Regions from separate parts of the Streptococcus oriscaviae genome, predicted to be linked through region 3. Evidence: predicted binding sites of a transcription regulator. Region 3 holds the regulator's gene; each other region holds the start of a gene.
What was found. The regulator Rex, encoded in region 3, represses fermentation and respiration genes when NADH is low (regulators of the CRP and FNR family bind a similar motif). The targets are predictions, from matches to a motif close to TTGTGAANTANTTCACAA.
Positions count from the first base shown of each region.

Region 1: the regulator Rex is predicted to act here: its motif matches at 4,385-4,402, upstream of INT76_RS09415 (iron-containing alcohol dehydrogenase).
Region 2: the regulator Rex is predicted to act here: its motif matches at 2,181-2,198, upstream of INT76_RS09075 (formate/nitrite transporter family protein).

Region 1 covers NZ_CP073084.1:1,862,663-1,869,248, forward strand. Annotated here, with positions in the region: gene INT76_RS09405 (glycoside hydrolase family 3 N-terminal domain-containing protein) at 1-1,289, shown strand, start outside; gene INT76_RS09410 (glycoside hydrolase family 3 C-terminal domain-containing protein) at 1,714-4,026, shown strand; gene INT76_RS09415 (iron-containing alcohol dehydrogenase) at 4,423-5,574, shown strand; gene pgmB (beta-phosphoglucomutase) at 5,757-6,419, opposite strand; gene INT76_RS09425 (AraC family transcriptional regulator) at 6,551-6,586, opposite strand, start outside.
Region 2 covers NZ_CP073084.1:1,789,159-1,795,744, reverse strand. Annotated here, with positions in the region: gene INT76_RS09090 (DeoR/GlpR family DNA-binding transcription regulator) at 32-799, opposite strand; gene INT76_RS09085 (hypothetical protein) at 1,153-1,299, opposite strand; gene INT76_RS09080 (NUDIX hydrolase) at 1,394-1,999, opposite strand; gene INT76_RS09075 (formate/nitrite transporter family protein) at 2,222-3,025, shown strand; gene INT76_RS09070 (PadR family transcriptional regulator) at 3,174-3,500, shown strand; gene INT76_RS09065 (DUF1700 domain-containing protein) at 3,487-4,245, shown strand; gene INT76_RS09060 (DUF4097 family beta strand repeat-containing protein) at 4,242-5,312, shown strand; gene INT76_RS09055 (ABC transporter permease) at 5,403-6,586, opposite strand, start outside.
Region 3 covers NZ_CP073084.1:430,335-436,920, forward strand. Annotated here, with positions in the region: gene INT76_RS02065 (ribose-phosphate diphosphokinase) at 1-222, shown strand, start outside; gene INT76_RS02070 (cysteine desulfurase family protein) at 234-1,355, shown strand; gene INT76_RS02075 (DUF1831 domain-containing protein) at 1,356-1,703, shown strand; gene INT76_RS02080 (DUF4649 family protein) at 1,706-1,936, shown strand; gene INT76_RS02085 (redox-sensing transcriptional repressor Rex) at 2,032-2,670, shown strand; gene radC (RadC family protein) at 2,667-3,347, opposite strand; gene INT76_RS02095 (class A sortase) at 3,409-4,155, opposite strand; gene gyrA (DNA gyrase subunit A) at 4,158-6,586, opposite strand, start outside.

The DNA.
Region 1 (6,586 bases), 770 kb from region 3:
AAACTGAACCAGTGGCGGTCATTAACATTTCCTCACGAACACTAGTTCAAAAACTTTCAGATGCAGGTGGACAGCCTGATTTTGAAGATTGGATCCCTAATCAGAACATTCAGGATGATGTGTTACCAGATTTACCAATCATACAAATAAACTCAGATGAAATTCCTCAAATAGTTAATGAAACACATAGCAGTGATCAGAATATTCGTGATTTTGTGCAAGGATTAACAAATGAAGAATTAGCATATATCTGTCTTGGTGGCTTTGAAGATAGTGGAAATAATAGCTTTATAGGAAATGCAGGCAGAAAAGTTGCGGGTGCAGCAGGAGAAACTACTTCGAAAATTGAGAATCTACCTGCACTAGTAATGGCTGATGGACCTGCTGGACTACGGCTTTCGAGAAAATACTATCGAGATGAAACAGGTGCCTATAGTCTTGACACAGGTTCTTTTGAATCATTGATGGAAGTGCTTCCGGATTCAATGATTCAACTCTTGGGCCTTGATAAGATGAAAGAACAAAAAATTGTCGGTGAAGTTTTTGAACAATATTGCTCGGCAATTCCAATCGGAACAGCAATCGGACAGAGTTGGAATACTGACTTAGCAGAGCAAGTTGGTAATCTAGTCGGTAAGGAAATGAAAATTTTTGGTATTCATATTTGGTTGGCTCCTGCCTTGAATATTCACCGAAATCCTTTGTGCGGAAGGAATTTTGAATATTACTCAGAAGACCCATTGATTAGTGGAAAGATGGCAGCTGCGATTACTATCGGGGTTCAAAAACTAGATAAGTTAGGGGTTTCAATCAAACATTTCTGTTGTAATAACCAAGAGACGAACCGAATGTGGAATAATTCAATTGTAAGTCAGCGTGCATTGCGTGATTTGTACCTAAAAGGGTTCGAGATTGCTATCAGAGAGAGTGATCCTGCAACAGTTATGTCCTCCTACAATTTATTAAATGGTGAACATGCATCTCAAAGAGAAGATATACTAGAGACTATTTTACGTAAAGAATGGGGATACAAAGGTTTAGTCATGTCAGACTGGGTAACAGCGGGACTTTCAGGAAAAAGTAAAAATACATATCCATCAGCAATTGCTTCGGGAAGTATTAAAGCTGGCAATGATTTGATGATGCCAGGTGGAGTTCACGATTTCCAAGATTTAATGAAAGCACTGAACTCAACTGAAGTCACCTACCCAATTACAAGGGTAGAATTGGAAAGAAGTGCTACAAGGGTAATTGAATTAATTGTAAAATTATCAGGAAAAAATATCTAGAATTTATACTTTAACCTTCGGTTACAAGCCGAAGGTTGAAGTGTTTTATCCTGTTTAATAACTGATAAGACTGTAACTCAAAAAGGTCATGCTTGATAAAATCAGTTAGCTGTTATGTCAATTATTGAACCAGAACTCGTTTCGGCTAAGTCTACGGCTCTATCTGTGGTATTTAGTCTGGATAATCTGAATCGCGAGTGAAATGATGCTTACCCTAGTTTACTAAGGTATAACTAAGAAATTATTTGATTCAATTTTGTGAAGACAGTTTCTATCATTATTACCAAGTCTATGAACAAATAGAAAGTATTAAAGTGAGCAAATTAAGTTACTTTAATATATTTTCGTATTTATTGTTTTATATAAACCTAGTTTATAAGAAGATAAAACTATGGATGTCTAGTTAATTTCAAGGAGAAAATAAATGAAAGAAATTAAAGATATTGTAAAAAGTTTAACCTTAGAAGAAAAAGCAAGTCTTTGTCAAGGTTCTAGTTTTTGGGAAACAAAAGAGATTAAGGAGAAAGGAATTCCAGCCATTCTGATGACAGATGGTCCTCATGGCTTACGAAAAGAGTCGGAAGAAAAAGATCAATATGGTATGAATTTGAGTTTACCAGCAACCTGCTTCCCAACAGCATCTTCCATCGCAAATTCATGGAATGAAGACCTCATTTGGCGTGTAGGTGAGGCACTGGGCAAGGAGTGTATTGCAGAAAATGTATCAATTCTGTTAGGACCGGGTGTCAATATCAAACGAAGTCCCCTTTGCGGTAGAAACTTCGAGTATTTTTCTGAAGATCCTTATCTATCTTCACACATGGCAAAGAGTCAAATCTTAGGTATCCAAAGCATGGGTATAGGGGCGAGTCTCAAGCATTTTGCTGTTAATAACCAGGAAACACAACGGATGACCGTAGATGCAAAGGTTGATGAACGCACCTTACGAGAAATATATTTGGCAAGCTTTGAAACAGCGATAAAAATTGCAAAACCTTGGACCATTATGGCTGCCTACAATAAAGTCAATGGAGAATACTGTTGCGAACATTCACATCTACTGAATGAAATTCTTAGGGACGAATGGCAATATGACGGAGTCGTCCTATCAGACTGGGGAGCCACTAATAATCAAATTGTCGGAATTCAAAATGGGTTTGATTTGAGAATGCCTTTTAATGGCGATTATTACACCAAGGTTTTGATAGAAGCAGTGGAAACTGGGAAATTGGCCGAGTGTGTTTTAGATAAAACAGTGACGAGGATTCTGACACTTGTGAAAAAATGTATAAAAAATGAATTAACCGCGACTTTTTCGAAGGAGGAACACCATCAACTTGCTGTGGAAGCTGCGATTGAAAGTGCAGTATTATTAAAAAATGAACACTCTACATTGCCCATAACTCGAAATACGAAGATTGCCATTATCGGAAGATTGGCACAACACATTCGTTATCAAGGCGGTGGTAGTAGTCATGTCATTCCTAGTAAGTACAAAACGTTGCTAAATGTTCTTGAGGACGATTATCCAGATGTTGAGTACACATATTCACCTGGCTACCGTCTAAAACAGGATGTGGACGATTCTCAATATATTTCAGAAGCGTTGATTGCAGCTGAGACAGTTGATGCAGTGCTGTTTTGTTTGGGCTTACCAAATACCTGGGAAAGTGAAGGATTGGACCGCAAGCATTTGGAAATTCCTAAAAACCAACAACATCTCCTCAAACAATTATCAGCCTTAAATAAACCAATTATCTGCTTATTATTTTCTGGTTCTCCAGTAGAAATGCCTTGGTTAGGGAATGTTGAGTCGCTCTTATATTTCTCTACAGCTGGTCAAGGAATGTCTGAAGCTGCATGGAAATTAGTATTTGGGGAGAGAAATCCCTCGGGTAAACTTGCCGAAACTTTCCCAATTTCTCTATCTCACACACCAACGAGCTTGACGTTTCCAGAGAAAGAGCAAGCAAACTATGCTGAAGGAATTTATGTGGGCTATAGATACTACGATAAGAAGAAAATATCTACCCTTTTTGATTTTGGTTTTGGGCTCTCTTATACAAGTTGGGAATACCAGAATTTAAATATCAGCCAATCTTGTCTGGATTTTACGAAGGAAGAAAGTCTGATTGTTTCTGTCGATGTGACGAATACCGGATCAAGGGCAGGTCGAGAAATTGTACAACTATATGTGTCTAAAGAAGAACCAAAAGTGCACCGCCCAATAAAAGAATTAAAAGGCTTTAAAAAAGTGTTCTGTTTGCCAGGAGAAACTAAAACGGTAACCTTCATACTGGATAGGAGAAGTTTTGCATACTATGAAGAGAAAATCCATGATTGGTACGTAGAAGACGGAAACTATCTTATTATGATAGGCAAATCTGTAAGAGATATCGTTCAACAAGAAATCCTGAAAATAAATAACAATCCACTTCCGGTTATGTTTAGTCCACAAAGCACAGTCGGAGAAATCAGGGAACACCCTGCTGCAAGCGAAGTGTTGAAGGCAGTTTTCAGTAAAATGATGCCTCCGAAAAAAACGGAGAATAAAACAGTTAATGACATAACTGATGAGGAAAATTTCACAGATAAAGCAATGGCTTATGATTCAATGGCAGAAGCTATGCCATTGATAAAAATTTCTGACATGACTGCAGGACTAGTCACGATTGAAGCCATCTATCAGATAGTCGAGCAGCTAAATCAAGCAGTAATGAAGAGTCAAAGAAATTGAGATAAAATACACTGATATTGAACTGCTAATAGGGGATTGATTACATAGAATATTTTTTGTATATATAACAATCTGAAATTATTCTCTTTCTACCTTCGGGCCATGGCCGAAGGTTTCTTTGTATTTTTCGTAAAAATAGGTTTTATTGTTGAATCCTGTAATTCTAATGACTATTGAAATAGAAGTTTGTTTGAATTATACAAAATGAGTGCAAGCCATCGAATATACATCTCAAAATGAAAATGTATTTTGAACGTTAAGTCGGATTGTCTTTATTATTGTCAATGAACTATCTGTATATTTGATACAATTTATCATGAGAATTGTTCTTTATTAACACAACAATTTAACTTATAATTTGTTTATAAATTCACAAAAAACTAAAGGAGGTTGTCTATGGCAACATTTTACGTTCCAGCGGTCAACTTGATTGGTCGCGGTTGTGTTAATGACATCGGTGGTTATGTCAAGGAATTGGGCTACAAAAAAGCCCTGCTTGTGACAGATGCATTTCTGCTGACAAGTGATATTCTAGCAAAAGTGACCAAGCCACTCGATGAAGTAGGTGTAGACTATGTGGTCTTCAGTCATGTGGATCCAAACCCAACCTGTAAAAATGTTTACGATGGTTTGGCTGTCCTGCAGGAAAATGACTGTGACTTTATCATCTCAGTTGGCGGCGGGTCTCCACAGGATGCGGCTAGCTGTATTTCCATCATGGCGACCAACGGTGGAAAACCGCAAGACTATGAAGGTCTTCATAAGTCTGAGAAAAAAGGGTTGCCAGTTGTAGCGATCAATACAACTGCAGGTACCTCAGCTGAGATTACGATTAACTATGTGATTACCGACGAAGACCGCAAGGTCAAAATGGTGATGGTGGACAAAAACAGTCTAGCTGTGATGTCTGTCAACGACCCTGAGCTCATGTTGTCCAAACCAGCGGCTCTTACTGCCGCAACAGGTATGGATGCCTTGACTCATGCCATTGAAGCCCTGGTGACACCAGGTGCCTACGGTGTGACCAAGAAACTGTCCATGGGTGCAATCGAGCTGATCAAAGAATACTTGCCACGTGCGGTCGAAAATGGTCAGGATATTGAGGCGCGTGAAGCCATGGTTCATGCCATTTTCCTTGGTGGCATGAGCTTTAACAATGCTGGTCTGGGTTATGTGCACTCCATGGCGCACCAACTGGGAGCTGTTTATGACCTGCCACATGGTGTCTGCTGTGCCATGATTTTACCAATCATCGAGAAAGAAAATGCCAAACGGGTGCCAGCTGCCTTCCGTGATGTCGCAAAAGCTTTGGGACTGGACATTGCTGGTAAATCCGATGAAGAATGCGCAGACTACGCCATCGCACAAATTGAAGAATTGTCCGCTAAAGTTGGCATTCCGAAAAAATTGACCGAGCTAGACATCAAAGAAGAAGACTTCGACTTTAAATACCTGTTTAAGAATGCCTTGATTGATGCCTGCGCACCAGGCAACCCATTCATGCCAACCTTGGAAGAAACAATCGCATTTTATAAAGAATTGTTTTGAGAAATATGATAATTAAACAATATAAATGTAGTCGTTAGGATGAAATTCTTAGCGACTTTTTGTCATTAGCTATAAAAGTTTGATTGGTGGTTGATAGGTTATATCAGTACAAATGTTTTTTTCAAATATATTCAAAAAAGCAGTGCCTGTTGGCTCTGCTTAATACTAATTTGAAATTGGAGCTATTTTTTTTGGATTTGCCATGCATTTTCTACTTCAGATAAAGTTAAGTCCTTGGTTGAAGTGAATATTTTGTTAGCATGATTGAGTTCTGCTCCACCAACTGCGATTGAAAAAATATTTGCTGAATTTATTGCAGTAACACCTGCCACAGAATCTTCGATTGCAATACATTCTTCAGGTTCACATTGGATAGATTTGGCAGCCTCTAAAAAAATATCTGGTGCAGGTTTACCCTCAGTAATGTTTTCAGGGTTAACTATTGCTTGAAAAGACCTATCAAGTTCTAGTTTTTTAAGAATATATGGTCCATTTTTAGATGATGAAGCCAAAGCAAGTTTAATACCATTTCTTTGTAAATCTTGAATAAATGTTTCAATACCAGGGAGTATATTTTTTGGAGTAAGTTTTTCAAGTGATTCGACATACAATAAATTTTTCTCTTCACAGAGTTTCATAAAGTCATAATCAGAGATTGAAATTTTCAGGTATTTTAAAATGACTCGAAGAGAATCTTCTCGACTAACACCTTTTGTTTTTTCCTCAATAGAATCAGGGAGATTAAGCCCGAAGTGCTTAAAAATAATTTGCTTCCATGCATTGAAGTGTAACGGAGCAGTATCCGCAATCACACCGTCTAAATCAAAAAGAGCACCTTTAAACATAATATTTTCTCTCCATCTTTAATTTTTACTTACTTCATTATAGTATTAAAAGAAGAGAGGATTCAATCACTTCTGAACAGATAATTATGCTCTTTTTACAGTTTATTAAATGACTATGGAAGAATAGATGGTTAATTTTTACGCATTTCATTAGGTGTCTTGCCGAA
Region 2 (6,586 bases), 840 kb from region 3:
AACCAACATTTAGCTGTTGGTTTTGATAACTTTATGATTTTGTAGTGATCATTTCGATGTGCTTACTTAATAATTGGTAATTTTCATCCTTTGCAGTCATATCGGTCACTAGAGCAGTTACATCATTCAAATCACAAAAGGAAGTAAAATCATCTTTTCCAATTTTCGAGGCATCCAGCAGTAGATATTTTTCTAAAGAATGTTTAATGGCAATATTTTGCGTATAGGCTTCCGCTAAGGTGGAGGTCATGACATCAGTTCCCTTAAGTCCGTTACCTGAAAAGAAAATCTTGCTGAATCGCATTTTTTCTAAACTTGTATTGGTAATTTCTCCTACAAAAGATTCTGTCACTTGGCGATATTCTCCCCCCAGAAGAAAGACTTGAAACTCCTCGGTCTTCTTTTGAGATAGGATGGTAAAAACAGGCATACAGTTTGTGATGACTGTTAGGCGAGGATTTTTAATGGCCTCAGCCAGAAAGGCCACTGTTGTTCCTGGACCTAAAAATACCGTGTCTCCATCTTCTATCAGTTGTGCAGCCCTTTCCGCTATCTCTTGCTTGGCTTCCTTATTCTGAATGTGTTTCTCAGAATGGGAATATTCCCGATATTGAAAAGCCTTATTACTTCTAGCACCACCGTGAATTTTTGTTAAGACACCTTGCTCTTCCAATTCAATAAAATCACGTCGAACAGTCATATCAGTAACATTTAGCAATTCAACAATTTCAGAAATTCGAACTGTGCCTTTTTTGTTTACCAATCGTGTAATTTCTTCTAGTCGTTCTCGTTTATTCATGTTTAATCCTTTGTTGTTTTTCTACATTATATCAAAAATAAACAAGAATCTGTTGGAATTTTGAACATTTGTTAATGTTGATGGAGTTATTTCTAACCGTAAATCAATTGAAAAGATATCACATTAGTGAAAAGAAGGGAAGAAAAAGAGAGCCAAACGGCTCTAGAAAAAAATTACAGTAAATACTTTGCGAAGTATTCTTTAAAGATATACGGTTCTAAGCTCTTTGGTGAAAATCCTTTAGATAGACTATTGCATTCTTTTGCAGTACCTTTTTCTGGTCGGAGATAGAATGCTCGAACTCCTTAAAACAACTTTCCAGCATATGAATACCAGCAATATAGCGATTTATTTTACTCACTCAACACTGCCGCAAAGTCCGATAATAAGACAAGGACTGTTTTTTGTTTGAAGACGTGAATAACGTGATTAGCAGATTTAGGGGATGACACCTTGCGCATCATAATCGTCAAATGCCCCCACAAGTCCGTGTTTTTCATATCTTTTCCAATTTGCTTGGATAAAGCTCAGCAAACAATTGGCCAATAGGAGCTATAAAAAGCCTTGAGCTGCTACTGTCAAGGCTTTTGGATACTAAGCTTCCTTCACGATTTCTGTGAAGCGGTGGGTAAACTGGGCTGTCATGCCCCAGATGGTTTCTCCCAGTTGGTCATAGAAGGGAATGCGACGGGCATTGTGACTGAAGGGATAGTCCTGTCCATTACGGATACGATCAAAAGGAAAGGCACTGTCGGCATCTACCGTAGAAGTCAGGGAATAGTAGGTTGGCTCCTGTTCAAGCAGGCTCTCCAGCGGAACGGTGAAAAGCCGTGCGACCTCTTCATTGGGCTTGATTTGTCGCCAGTCAGCCAGCTTAAGCTGGCCGACAAAGCAGTGAATAGTCGTTTGTCCAAAGACTAAGTAGTCGATTTCTCCCAGAAGGTCAATGTCAGCGTCCTTTAGATTGAGTTCTTCTCTGGCTTCACGGACAGCCGCCTGTGCATAGCTCTCTCCTTCTTCCAAGGCGCCTCCGGGAAAGGAAACCTCCCCTGGCTGAGAGATAGACTCGCTTCTAACCTGATAAAGAACCTGCCAGGTGTTTTCCTGCCAAATCAAGGGCAAGAGGACAGCGTAGCGGCGTTTTTCGCCTAAGATTTTTGGCTGATAGTCCTGTAAGATAGAGTGAATCGAATCTAACATACTTTTTCTTCCCTTACTGGGGCCTTTCTGCGATGGTGATAAGGTTCTTTCCATTATATCATGTTCGTTAGACACAGACAATTTTCACAGCTTGTCGGATTGGTAACGATTACTTGAAGATTTTCATATTTTTTCCACAAAATCTCTTACTATTTTTATATTTTTCTGGTATACTCATATATTGTGAGATTCATCTCAAATTTTAGTGAAGAGGTTATCGTCATGGCAGAACACGATACATTGATTTATAATATTGATAAGAGTATTAAGAAAAAAGCAGACTTGATTGAAAGCAACTACTTCGCCTATGCTCTTCGGGCTATTATGGCCAGTGTCTATCTGGCGATTGGTTTGGCAATCTCTGCCTATGTAGCGGACAAACTCAACCACATCGTAGATGGACTGGGCAAGTTCGGCTACGGTCTCATGTTCGGTTGGTGTCTGGTTATGATCTTATACATGAACGCTGAGCTGGGTACTTCTAATATGATGTATATGACCTCTGCCGTTCACAGAAAGGTCATTCCTGCTAAAACAGCCTTTAAAATTTTGGCAACCTGTATCTTCTTCAACTTTGTCGGTGCAGTAATCGTCTGTTACTTGCTGTCTTTCACCCAACCTTATCAAGTAGGGCATCTGAACGAACACAGTTACCTGATTCAGGCAACGACTGCCAAGTTGATGAAGACTCCTCTAACCCAGTTTGTGGAAGGGATTTTTGCTAACATCGTCGTGAATATCGCTGTCTTCATCTCCATGCGGATGAAGGATGATGCAGGGCGTGTCATTTCCCTTATCTTTATCATCTTCATCTTTGCCTTCCTTGGTTTTGAGCACGTTATCGCCAACTTCTCTACCTTCTCATTGGCCTTCTTCTCATTTGGTGGCCCTGTGGAAGGAATGACTGTTTGGTCTGTTCTCATTAACTTCTTCTTCTCTGGCTTCGGCAACTTTGTCGGCGGTGGTATCCTGATTGGTTTCCTTTACAGCTGGCTCAGCAACAAATCAAAATTGTATATTGACTAATCGATTGCTAGAAAGGTCCTTGGGGCCTTTCTTTTTTTCTTCTAAATTTGTCTATAATCACTTGACTTTTTGAGCGAATAGGTTTATATTTTATATATACAGAAATTTTATATATGCGTTTTTTCAACATACTAAACGGAGGTGTCCTATGGCCTTTCCTGTACCTGCCATACTGACGGAATTTCTGATTATGGCCATCTTGGAATCGGATGATTCCTATGGTTATGAAATCTGTCAAACCATCAAGCTGGTCGCCAACATCAAGGAATCAGCCCTTTATCCCATCCTCAAAAAGCTGGAGAAAAGTGACTTTCTGGCCACCTACTCCAGAGAATTTCAGGGTCGAACCCGAAAATATTACAGCTTGACCCAGCTAGGTCATGAACAGCTGGTTCAGTTAAAAGCGGATTGGGATGAGTATACGTCAACCATCAACGGTATTATAGAAGGGAGCGTGCGCCATGACAAGAACTGAATACATGGCCCAGTTGGAAAAATATCTGAAAAAACTGCCTCATAAGGAATACCAAGAGGCCATTGGCTTTTTCAAGGAATATTTTGACGAGGCCGGCCCCGAACGGGAAGCCTATCTCATCGAAGAATTGGGCACACCCAAGGAAGCTGCCAATGAGCTAATCAACAATATGCTCAACCGTCAGGTCGAAGAAGCTCAAGAAGACCAGTCTCAGCCTTCCAAAGAGAAAATGCTGTTCCGCTGGTTTAGTTGGCTAGCAATGGGAGTGCTGTTTACCCTCTCCCTTCTTCTCTTGCTGGCAGGAGAGTTTCTGGGCTATTTGATGGTCTTTCTACTGCTGTTGGTCGGCGCCTTCTTCTTGGGCAAGAACATCAACGAATGGAGGAAAACGAGAAAAACGCTATGGCTAGCCATTCTGGCAGTTGCGACCCTCCCCATCACCCTACCACTGCTCCTCTTGCTCCTCTTGCTCCTCTTGGGGTTAATTGCAGTGATTATTGTCTTTCTCCTGGCAGCCTTTGGCCTTGGTATCTGTTTGACTGTCCTTGGAGCCTATCTGATTTGGGAAGCCTTTGCCCTGTTACCCCAAGCATTCTCTGTTTTTCTCATGGGATTTGGCGGTGGGCTTTCACTCATCGGTGGAGCCATCCTGCTTTACATCCTGACAGGCTACTTTGCCTACTGGTCTGGGCGTTTTGTCAAAACCTTCTTCCAGTGGATTCTCAAGCGAGGTAAAACATCATGAAAAAGAAATTAACCATCTCTCTCATCATTGGTTTTGTCAGTCTAATTACTGGTTTGATACTGGCGGGAATCGGTTTTTTCTCTGGTGGGGTAGCTCAGCTGGAGGACATCAGCCAGCCAGAACTCATCGAGAAAACCTACAATAAGATTAGCGAAATTCAGATTACGGGGTTGTCAAAGGAATTTTATATCCAAGAATCTCCTGACCAAAAAGTTCATGTTCGCTACTACAAGCAAACTAATTACCTAGGACCTGTCCTTGAAGTATCTGAAAAAGATGGCATTCTAAGACTGGAACAAGCATCAGAAGACCCTCTGCAAGTGAAAGGAATCCTGCAACTGGGAGGTGAAATCCTAGCTTCACGCGACTTGGCCACATATCGCGTTGAGATTGAACTGCCCAAGGGAAGCAAGCTGAACAAGCTTTCTGGCACTCAATATGGTGCCCTTCTTTCCTTGACAGATGTAGCCATCGCCGAGCTGGACTTTATTGGTAATATCGCAGCCGAAAATACTAGTATTGAAAAAGCCAGCGTCCAGGCTCCTTATCTCTATCTGAATAAATCTGTCTTGAAAAATGCGACCGTCCATTCAGAAGCCGGTCATGTGGTCATGAAGGATTCTAGTCTGGAGGCCACAAAGATTGACTACTATCAAAATTTAGAAGCCCAAAACCTAACCATCATCGGTCAGGTGACCTTCCTCTCAGAAAGCAATCTAGTAGCAACCAATGTTGACCTGAGCGAGCAAACTCTTGCTAATACGGGGCTTGACGCAACAACAAGTATTGACCCAAAAGCTTTTGTAGAAGCCATGGGCTACTATGGCTATTCCGGTCAAGGAGGGGAAGAACTGAACCTGCAACAGATCTTCAAAGAGGAGCCATATCTGGAAGAAGCCTTCCAAAACATCGGTATCTTCACCTCCGAGAAATACGCTCACCTAACTGTAACCAAACAAGAAGACCAAGAAAAGGTGACCGTGGAGAAAAAAGACAGCAAGAACAAACTGACGATTCAAGCAATCAATGGTACCATCAATTTCAGAGAAAAAGTCTTCAACCCGTAGACTGGAGAACAAAAAGACTTAAAGCTGCGCTTCTAAAAGCTCTAGCTTTAAGTCTTTTTTGAATGTTTGATTTGTACCTAGGTATGTTGGCTACTTCATCATCAAGCCTTTTTTCAAGCTCTTCCAAAGTCCGATGTCATCGGTTTGAAGAATGAGGCCTGCATAGGATTTGCCGATAAAGTAAATAGCGCCTGCCGTGGTAGCAATGAGGATTAGAAGGGAAATCCCTGCTTCTACACTGCTTGCCCAACCGTTGATGATGCGGATTGGCATGAAGAAGGTGGATAAAAGGGGAATATAGGAGCCCAGCTTGATTAAGATATGCTCCTGGGCCTGCTGCCCCAAAGACATAGAGCCAATAAAGCCTAGAATAATCGGATACATGACTGGTTGCACAGCCTTATTGACATCTTCTTGGCGAACGACCAAAGAACCACAAAGGGCGGCAATGACAACAATTAAAACCAGACCAAAAAGGGCAAAGAAGATAAAGAACCAGTCAAAACCTGCTAGAATACTGTGGACAATGGGATTGTCCTGTAAGCTCAACATGGCCAGACTAGCGAACTGGTAGCTTCCCAAACCACCGAGGGCATAGATGCCCAGATGCGTAGCAATAACCATGAAAATTCCTAGAATTCGACCATAGAAATAAGTCGAAGCCGGCACACTGGAGAAGATAACCTCCATAATCTTGGTTCCCTTCTCACTAGCTACTTCCTGAGCCGTTGTTGAAGCGTAAATCATAGTTAGCACATAAAGGAGGAAAGTCAGAGCGAAAAACAGGACAAACTTGCCAATCTTTTCATATTCCTTGTTTTCCTCCAAGTCAACCTGATAGTCCGGAATTCGTGCTAATAGTTCCTGCTGCTGGCTGGTCAGCTGAGCTTGCTCTCTATTCAACTGGTTCTGAAGGGTCGTCAAGATCTGCTGAACAGCCGTATCAACCTCTTTATTCGGCAAATCATTGCCATGATAGACAGCTCGTAGCTGGCCTTCTGCCACATCCACCGTCAGATACCCCAGTAAGTCCTCATCCTTGAGGGCTTTTTTAGCACTCGTTTCATCAGTGTAATCGAAGGTCAGACCTTCCACGTCCTTAAAAGCGAACTGGACAGACTGGTCTTGGCTAATAAGAGCGATCTCCTGCCCACCCTGGCCTATGCTCGTTCCTGTCAAGTACCCAACACCCAGTGAGAAGAAAATCATCAGAAAAGGTGATAAGACCATAAAGACAAAAGACCAAGACTTAACCTGACGGAGATAGGTTTCCT
Region 3 (6,586 bases):
GCTAGCCATGGTCTCTTTGCTGGAAATGCTACCGAACTGCTAGATGCTGCTCCTATCAAGGAAATTCTTGTGACGGATTCCGTTGCCAGCAAAAACCCCCATCCTAAGAATATTGCCTTCTTATCAGCAAGTAAATTGATTGCAGATGCGATTATCCGCATCCACGAGCGCCGTCCTGTCAGCCCGCTCTTTGCTTTTAACAATCCAAACAAAGAAAAATAGGAGGCAGGTTATTGATCTATTTAGATAATGCCGCTACAACCGCTCTATCAGACCAAGCTTTAAATACCCTTATGGCCGTTTCCAAAGAATACTACGGCAACCCCTCAAGTATCCACGGCCTAGGCCGTAAGGCTAACCAAATCTTGCGTGAGTCCAGACAAACAATCGCTCAAACGCTTGATGTGCGACCTGAACAGCTTATTTTTACATCCGGTGGCTCTGAAGCAGATAACCTAGCGATTATCGGTTATGCCCTCGCTCATCAAGACAAGGGTAAACACTTGATTACCACTGCTATTGAACATCATGCGGTTCTCCATAGCATGCGCTATTTGGAAGAACGGCTAGGATTTGAAGTGACCTATCTCGAACCTTTTGAAGGGACTATCCATCCCTCTCAGATCCAAGAAGCTCTACGGCCAGACACCATCTTGGTCAGCATCATGTATGCCAACAACGAAACGGGGTTGCTTCTCCCTATCAAAGAAATCGGACACATCCTTGCTGATCATCAGGCTGTATTTCATGTTGATGCGGTACAAGCCATCGGAAAACTTCCGCTTTTCCCAGAGCAAGAAGGGATTGATTTGCTTTCTGCATCTGCCCACAAATTCCACGGACCTAAGGGGATTGGCTTTCTTTATAGCCGCATTGCCAAATTTGACTCTCTCATTCATGGTGGGAAGCAAGAAAATCAGCACCGGGCAGGCACTGAAAATATCGCTGCTATCGCTGCTATGGCAACGGCGCTCAAGGAACAAACTACCAGACAAAAAGAACAGTTTCAGACCATCAAAGAGTTAAAAACCTATCTGGTGAAGGGACTTGACGGACTTCCTTTCTATCTCAATGAATCCGGCCCCTGTCTACCACACATTTTAAATGTCGGATTTAAAAACCAACTCAACGAGCAAGTGCTCATGCGTCTGGATCTAGCAGGTATCGCTGTTTCCAGTGGTTCAGCCTGCACAGCTGGTGTTGTCCAAACCAGCCACGTCTTAGAAGCCATCTATGGCAAAGAATCTTCACGCCTGAAAGAAGCCATCCGCATTAGCTTCTCAGAAACTACAACCACTCATGAATTGGACAAACTAATCGCAACCCTAAAAGAAATAATTGGAGGAACCCATTAAATGGCATTTGAACACTCTGTCACCCTCAAAAATTGTGACTACACTTACCAAATCAACCCAGCTATCAAAAAATATACCTTGCGCGACAATACCTTTGAACAAACCAAGGTAGGCAACTACCAACTGACACGCATGTTGGAAGAAGTTCCCAACTCTAACCAAGGTTTCCTGCTGAAAATCATCATCAATTCAGATTTGACTGGTTTTAAAATCAACATTACAGACAAATCTGGACTTCGCTTGGTTGACATCTTTAAACCAGACAGCAACAAGGTTATTCAAGAAAAATTCTATTTCTTGATGGATAGCCTAGTTGACCGCGAAATTTTCACAAAAGTGGGCAAATAAGAATGTTACGACTCACATATCAAGATGCCTACAAGCAGACAAAATCACAAGAATTTGAAGATTTGGATGCAATCCTTCTCGCCTTCTCTTCTTGTATTACCCTGCCTGACTACTTGAAGGTTCTCTCACTGACAGAAGATGAAAAAGACCTTGGTTACACCGGTTCAATCGGTGAACTCTACTCCTTTTTACAGACTATCAATCAAGAGAGAAGACTTAAAAAAACAAGATAAAAATCTTGTTTTTTTAATATTCTAAAACCTAACCGTTGCATTTTTCACAAACTTCCACTAGAATAGACATAGACATTCCAGAAGGAGAAAAGATTGTGAAAAAAGAAAAAAATACAACCATCCCTAGAGCAACTGCCAAACGCCTCTCCCTTTACTACCGTATTTTCAAACGATTTCATGCAGGGAATATCGAAAAAGCCAGTTCCAAAGAAATTGCCGAAGCAATTGGCATTGACGCCGCAACAGTTCGACGCGACTTTTCTTATTTTGGTGAATTAGGCCGTCGCGGCTTTGGCTATGACGTCAAGAAACTGATGGATTTTTTTGCTGAAATTTTAAACGACAACTCTATTACCAATGTTATGTTGATTGGTGTTGGTAATATGGGACGTGCCCTGCTCCACTATCGCTTTCATGAACGTAATAAAATGAGGATCGTTATGGCTTTTGAAGCAGATGACCATCCTGCGGTTGGGACCATTGATGAGAATATTCCAATATACGGTATTTCTGATATTCAAGAAAAAAATGCTGAAGCCAAGGCTCAAACAGCCATTTTGACTGTCCCAAGTAACAAGGCTCAAGAAGTTGCTGATCTTTTAGTAAAAGCTGGAATCAAAGGTATCTTGAGCTTCTCACCAGTCAACCTATCTCTACCAAAAGATGTGGTGGTGCAATATGTTGACTTGACAAGTGAATTACAGACTCTTCTCTACTTTATGCGCAAGGGCTAGTAAAGCTCGCTCTCCTCACGGAAACTGTAATAGCCTGAGCTTCCGACAATTAAATGATCTAGTAAAACCAGTCCTAGCGTTTCGCAGGACTTTTTTAATGTTTCAGTAAAAATTACATCATTGCGACTGGGATCGACCGAACCAGATGGATGATTGTGAACAATGATAAGGGATGTTGCCATACATTTGACTGCATAATGAAGGATTTCCCTAGGTTCAGCTATGCTACGATTCACACTGCCAATAAAGATTGTCTTCTGACTGATAATTTGATTCTGAGTATTGAGGTAGAGAGCTACTAGATGCTCTTGTTTTTTATCACCAAGTTCCTGCATCATTTTTCGCCCTAATTTCTCACTGCCCAATACTTGCCCCTTCAGACGTAGCTCGGACTGATTGATGCGTTTTCCAAGCTCAATCATCGCTTTGATTTCAATGGCCTTTACTTTCCCAATCCCTGTCAATTGCTGCAATTCTTCAATAGATAATTCTCGTAATGCAGCCAAGTTCTCCAATCTAGCCAGAAGATTGTTAGACACATGCGAAACCGATTCTTTTTTGGTTCCTGTTCGGATAAAAATAGCTAGCAACTCTTGATTGCTCAACTTTTCAGCTCCCACTTCCATCAAACGCTCTCTCGGTAACAAGGATTCTTCCTTAAATTCAATCTGATACATAGTATTCCTCCTCACCTATTTATTCGGAAAAAGATGAAAAAGAGAGCATTGATTTGCTCCCTTATCCATAATTATATTGATTGTATTTCTTAGAGAAGTGCTCCAAAATTTCCTTTGGTGCATCCTTGTAAGCAATGCTTGATTCTAGCTGCCCTTTTACAATCCGCCGTCCAGTTGCATCGTAATCCGTACAGGTTACCAAGGTAATTTCTGTGATTCCTTCTCGGTCATCGATCACTTCAACACTTTCAGGCGATACTGTTTCCACGCTGTTGATAACATAGGTGTAAACCTGTTGTTTATCGGTGATGTAAATCTTCATCCCCTGCTGGGCATTGTCTAGGGGTGAAAAAAGAACTTCACTCGCTCCTGCCACTCCAAAAATATGGTGACTGGCAAGGGAGTAATTGAGTTTGCCCATCTCCTGTCCTTCTTTCATGGTTCCTGCCCCATACATGAGGGCAACGTTAGACAAACCTTTAAATATCGGCAAGTTGATTCCCAGCTCAGGAATAGCAATGCCTCCGATAACCGGCAATTGCTGGGCATCCCACTGGGCCTTTAAAACGGCCTCCGTAGAGATGGATTCTACCTGATCAAAATCAAACGTCACCTCTGCCGCCTTATTTTTTTCAATATCACCTTCAGACACCTGGTCGATTTGGTAGCGATCTGTGTTTAAGGCGATGATGAAATTTCGGATTGAGGTATTAAAAATGAGGGCTAGAGCAATCAGAACCAGAAGGAGGGCTAGGAGGTTCCTCCACCACCCACTCCTTTTCTTCTTTCTCTTTCTTTCTCTTGCCATGGTCATTCGTCAGCCTCCTCTTCGGTATCTGAAGCTTCTGCAGGGTCAACCAAGGCAAAGGTAACAATGCGAGAACTGTCGTTTAGACGCATGACTTTCACACCCATGGTTGCACGGCCCGTCTGCGAAATGTTGGCTACACTTGTTCGGATGATGACACCGTTATCCGTGATAACCATGATGTCCTCATCACCTGAAACTGTTGTCAGGCCTGCAAGGTACCCATTCTTATCTGCTACTTTCAGAGTCTTAATACCCTTACCGCCACGACCCTTAGTTGGGTATTCACTAGCAGGGGTACGCTTACCGAAACCTTTTTCCGTTAAGACTAGAACTTCCTGACCATCTGCAACCATGGTCGCTCCTATCAGACAGTCACCTTCACGCAAATTGACACCACGAACACCTGTCGCGGTACGGCCCATGTTACGTACATCTGTTTCCATGAAGCGAACAGAATAACCAAACTTGGTTCCCATGATAATATCAGCCTGTCCATCTGTTAAAAAGACATTGATTAGCTCATCATCGTCTTTGAGGTTGAGAGCCTTTAGACCGTTTTGGCGGATATTGTCAAATTCTGCCACCTTGGTGCGTTTAACGACACCTTGTCGGGTAGCAAAGAAGAGGTAATGTCCATCTTCTTGGTCCTTGCTGATATTGATAATGGTCTGGATGGATTCATTTTCTTCTAGTTTGAGAAGGTTAACAATTGGCAATCCCTTGGCGGTACGGCCATATTCTGGAATCTCATATCCTTTCAAACGGTACACTCGGCCTTTGTTTGTAAAGAACAGCAGGCGATCGTGGGTACTAGTAGAAACTAGCTCACGCACAAAGTCGTCATCCTTAACTCCTGTACCTTGGACGCCGCGCCCTCCACGTTTTTGGGCTTGAAATTCATCCTGAGCCAATCGCTTGATATAGCCTTGGTTGGATAGGGTGATGAGAACATCGGCTTCTTCGATCAGGTCTTCATCTTCTAGTGACAAGACCTCTCCAACCATAAGTTCTGTTCGACGAGGATCTGCATACTTGCGCTTCACATCTTCCAGTTCTTCTTTGATAATCTGCACCACACGCTCTGGCTTGGCCAAAATATCTGCTAGGTCAGCAATTAAAGCCACCAACTCGTCATATTCAGACTGAATTTTATCGCGCTCCAAGCCTGTCAGACGGCGCAAGCGCATGTCAAGAATAGCCTGACTTTGACGTTCAGAAAGGGCAAATTTTTCCATCAACTCAGCTTGGGCGATGGCATCCGTTTCAGAATTACGGATGATGCGAATCACCTCATCAATATGATCCAAAGCAATCAGCAAGCCTTCCAAAATATGGGCACGCGCTTCTGCTTTTTCCTTATCAAACTGAGTACGACGGGTTACAACTTCCTTCTGGTGCTCAACATAAGCTTCTAAAATCTGCCGAACTGAAAGAATCTTCGGAACACCATTTTGAATAGCCAGCATGTTAAAGCTAAAGTTGGTTTGAAGCTGGGTCAATTTAAAGAGGTTGTTGAGAATCACATTGGCAGAAGCATCTCTACGCACCTCTATGACAAAACGCACCCCTTCACGGTTGGACTCGTCACGGACAGCTGTAATTCCTTCGATACGCTTTTCCTGCACCAATTTAACAATGTGCTCTTGAACCTTAGATTTATTGACCATATATGGAAATTCGGTCACAACAATGCGCTCACGACCATTTCCGTACTCCTCAATCTCCGTCCGAGAACGGAGCACAATTGACCCCTTACCTGTTTCATAGGCACGATGGATACCGGATTTCCCCATGACCAGAGCACCTGTTGGAAAATCTGGACCAGGTAACACTTCCATGATTTCACGGGTTGTTGCTTCAGGATTATCAATCAAGAGTTTGACCGCATCAATGGTTTCTCCCAAGTTGTGCGGCGGAATATTGGTCGCCATACCAACAGCAATACCAGTTGTACCGTTAACCAAGAGATTTGGAAAACGAGCTGGTAAGACAACCGGTTCCCGTTCATTGCTATCATAGTTATCAGAAAAATCAACGGTATTTTTGTTAATATCGCGCAGCATTTCAAGAGCAATCTTGCTCATGCGGGCTTCTGTATACCGCTGAGCCGCTGCACCGTCACCGTCCATCGAACCGAAGTTTCCATGGCCATCTACCAGCATGTGGCGGTAGCTCCACCACTGTGCCATCCGAACCATGGCTTCATAAATTGCACTATCACCATGCGGATGGTACTTACCCATAACATCCCCTGTGATACGGGCTGATTTTTTGTGTGGTTTGTCTGGCGTAATCCCCAGTTCATTCATCCCGTACAAAATACGACGGTGTACTGGTTTTAACCCGTCACGGACATCTGGCAGAGCACGGGAAACGATGACACTCATTGCATAATCAATGAAGGAAGTCTTCATCTCACTGGCTAGAT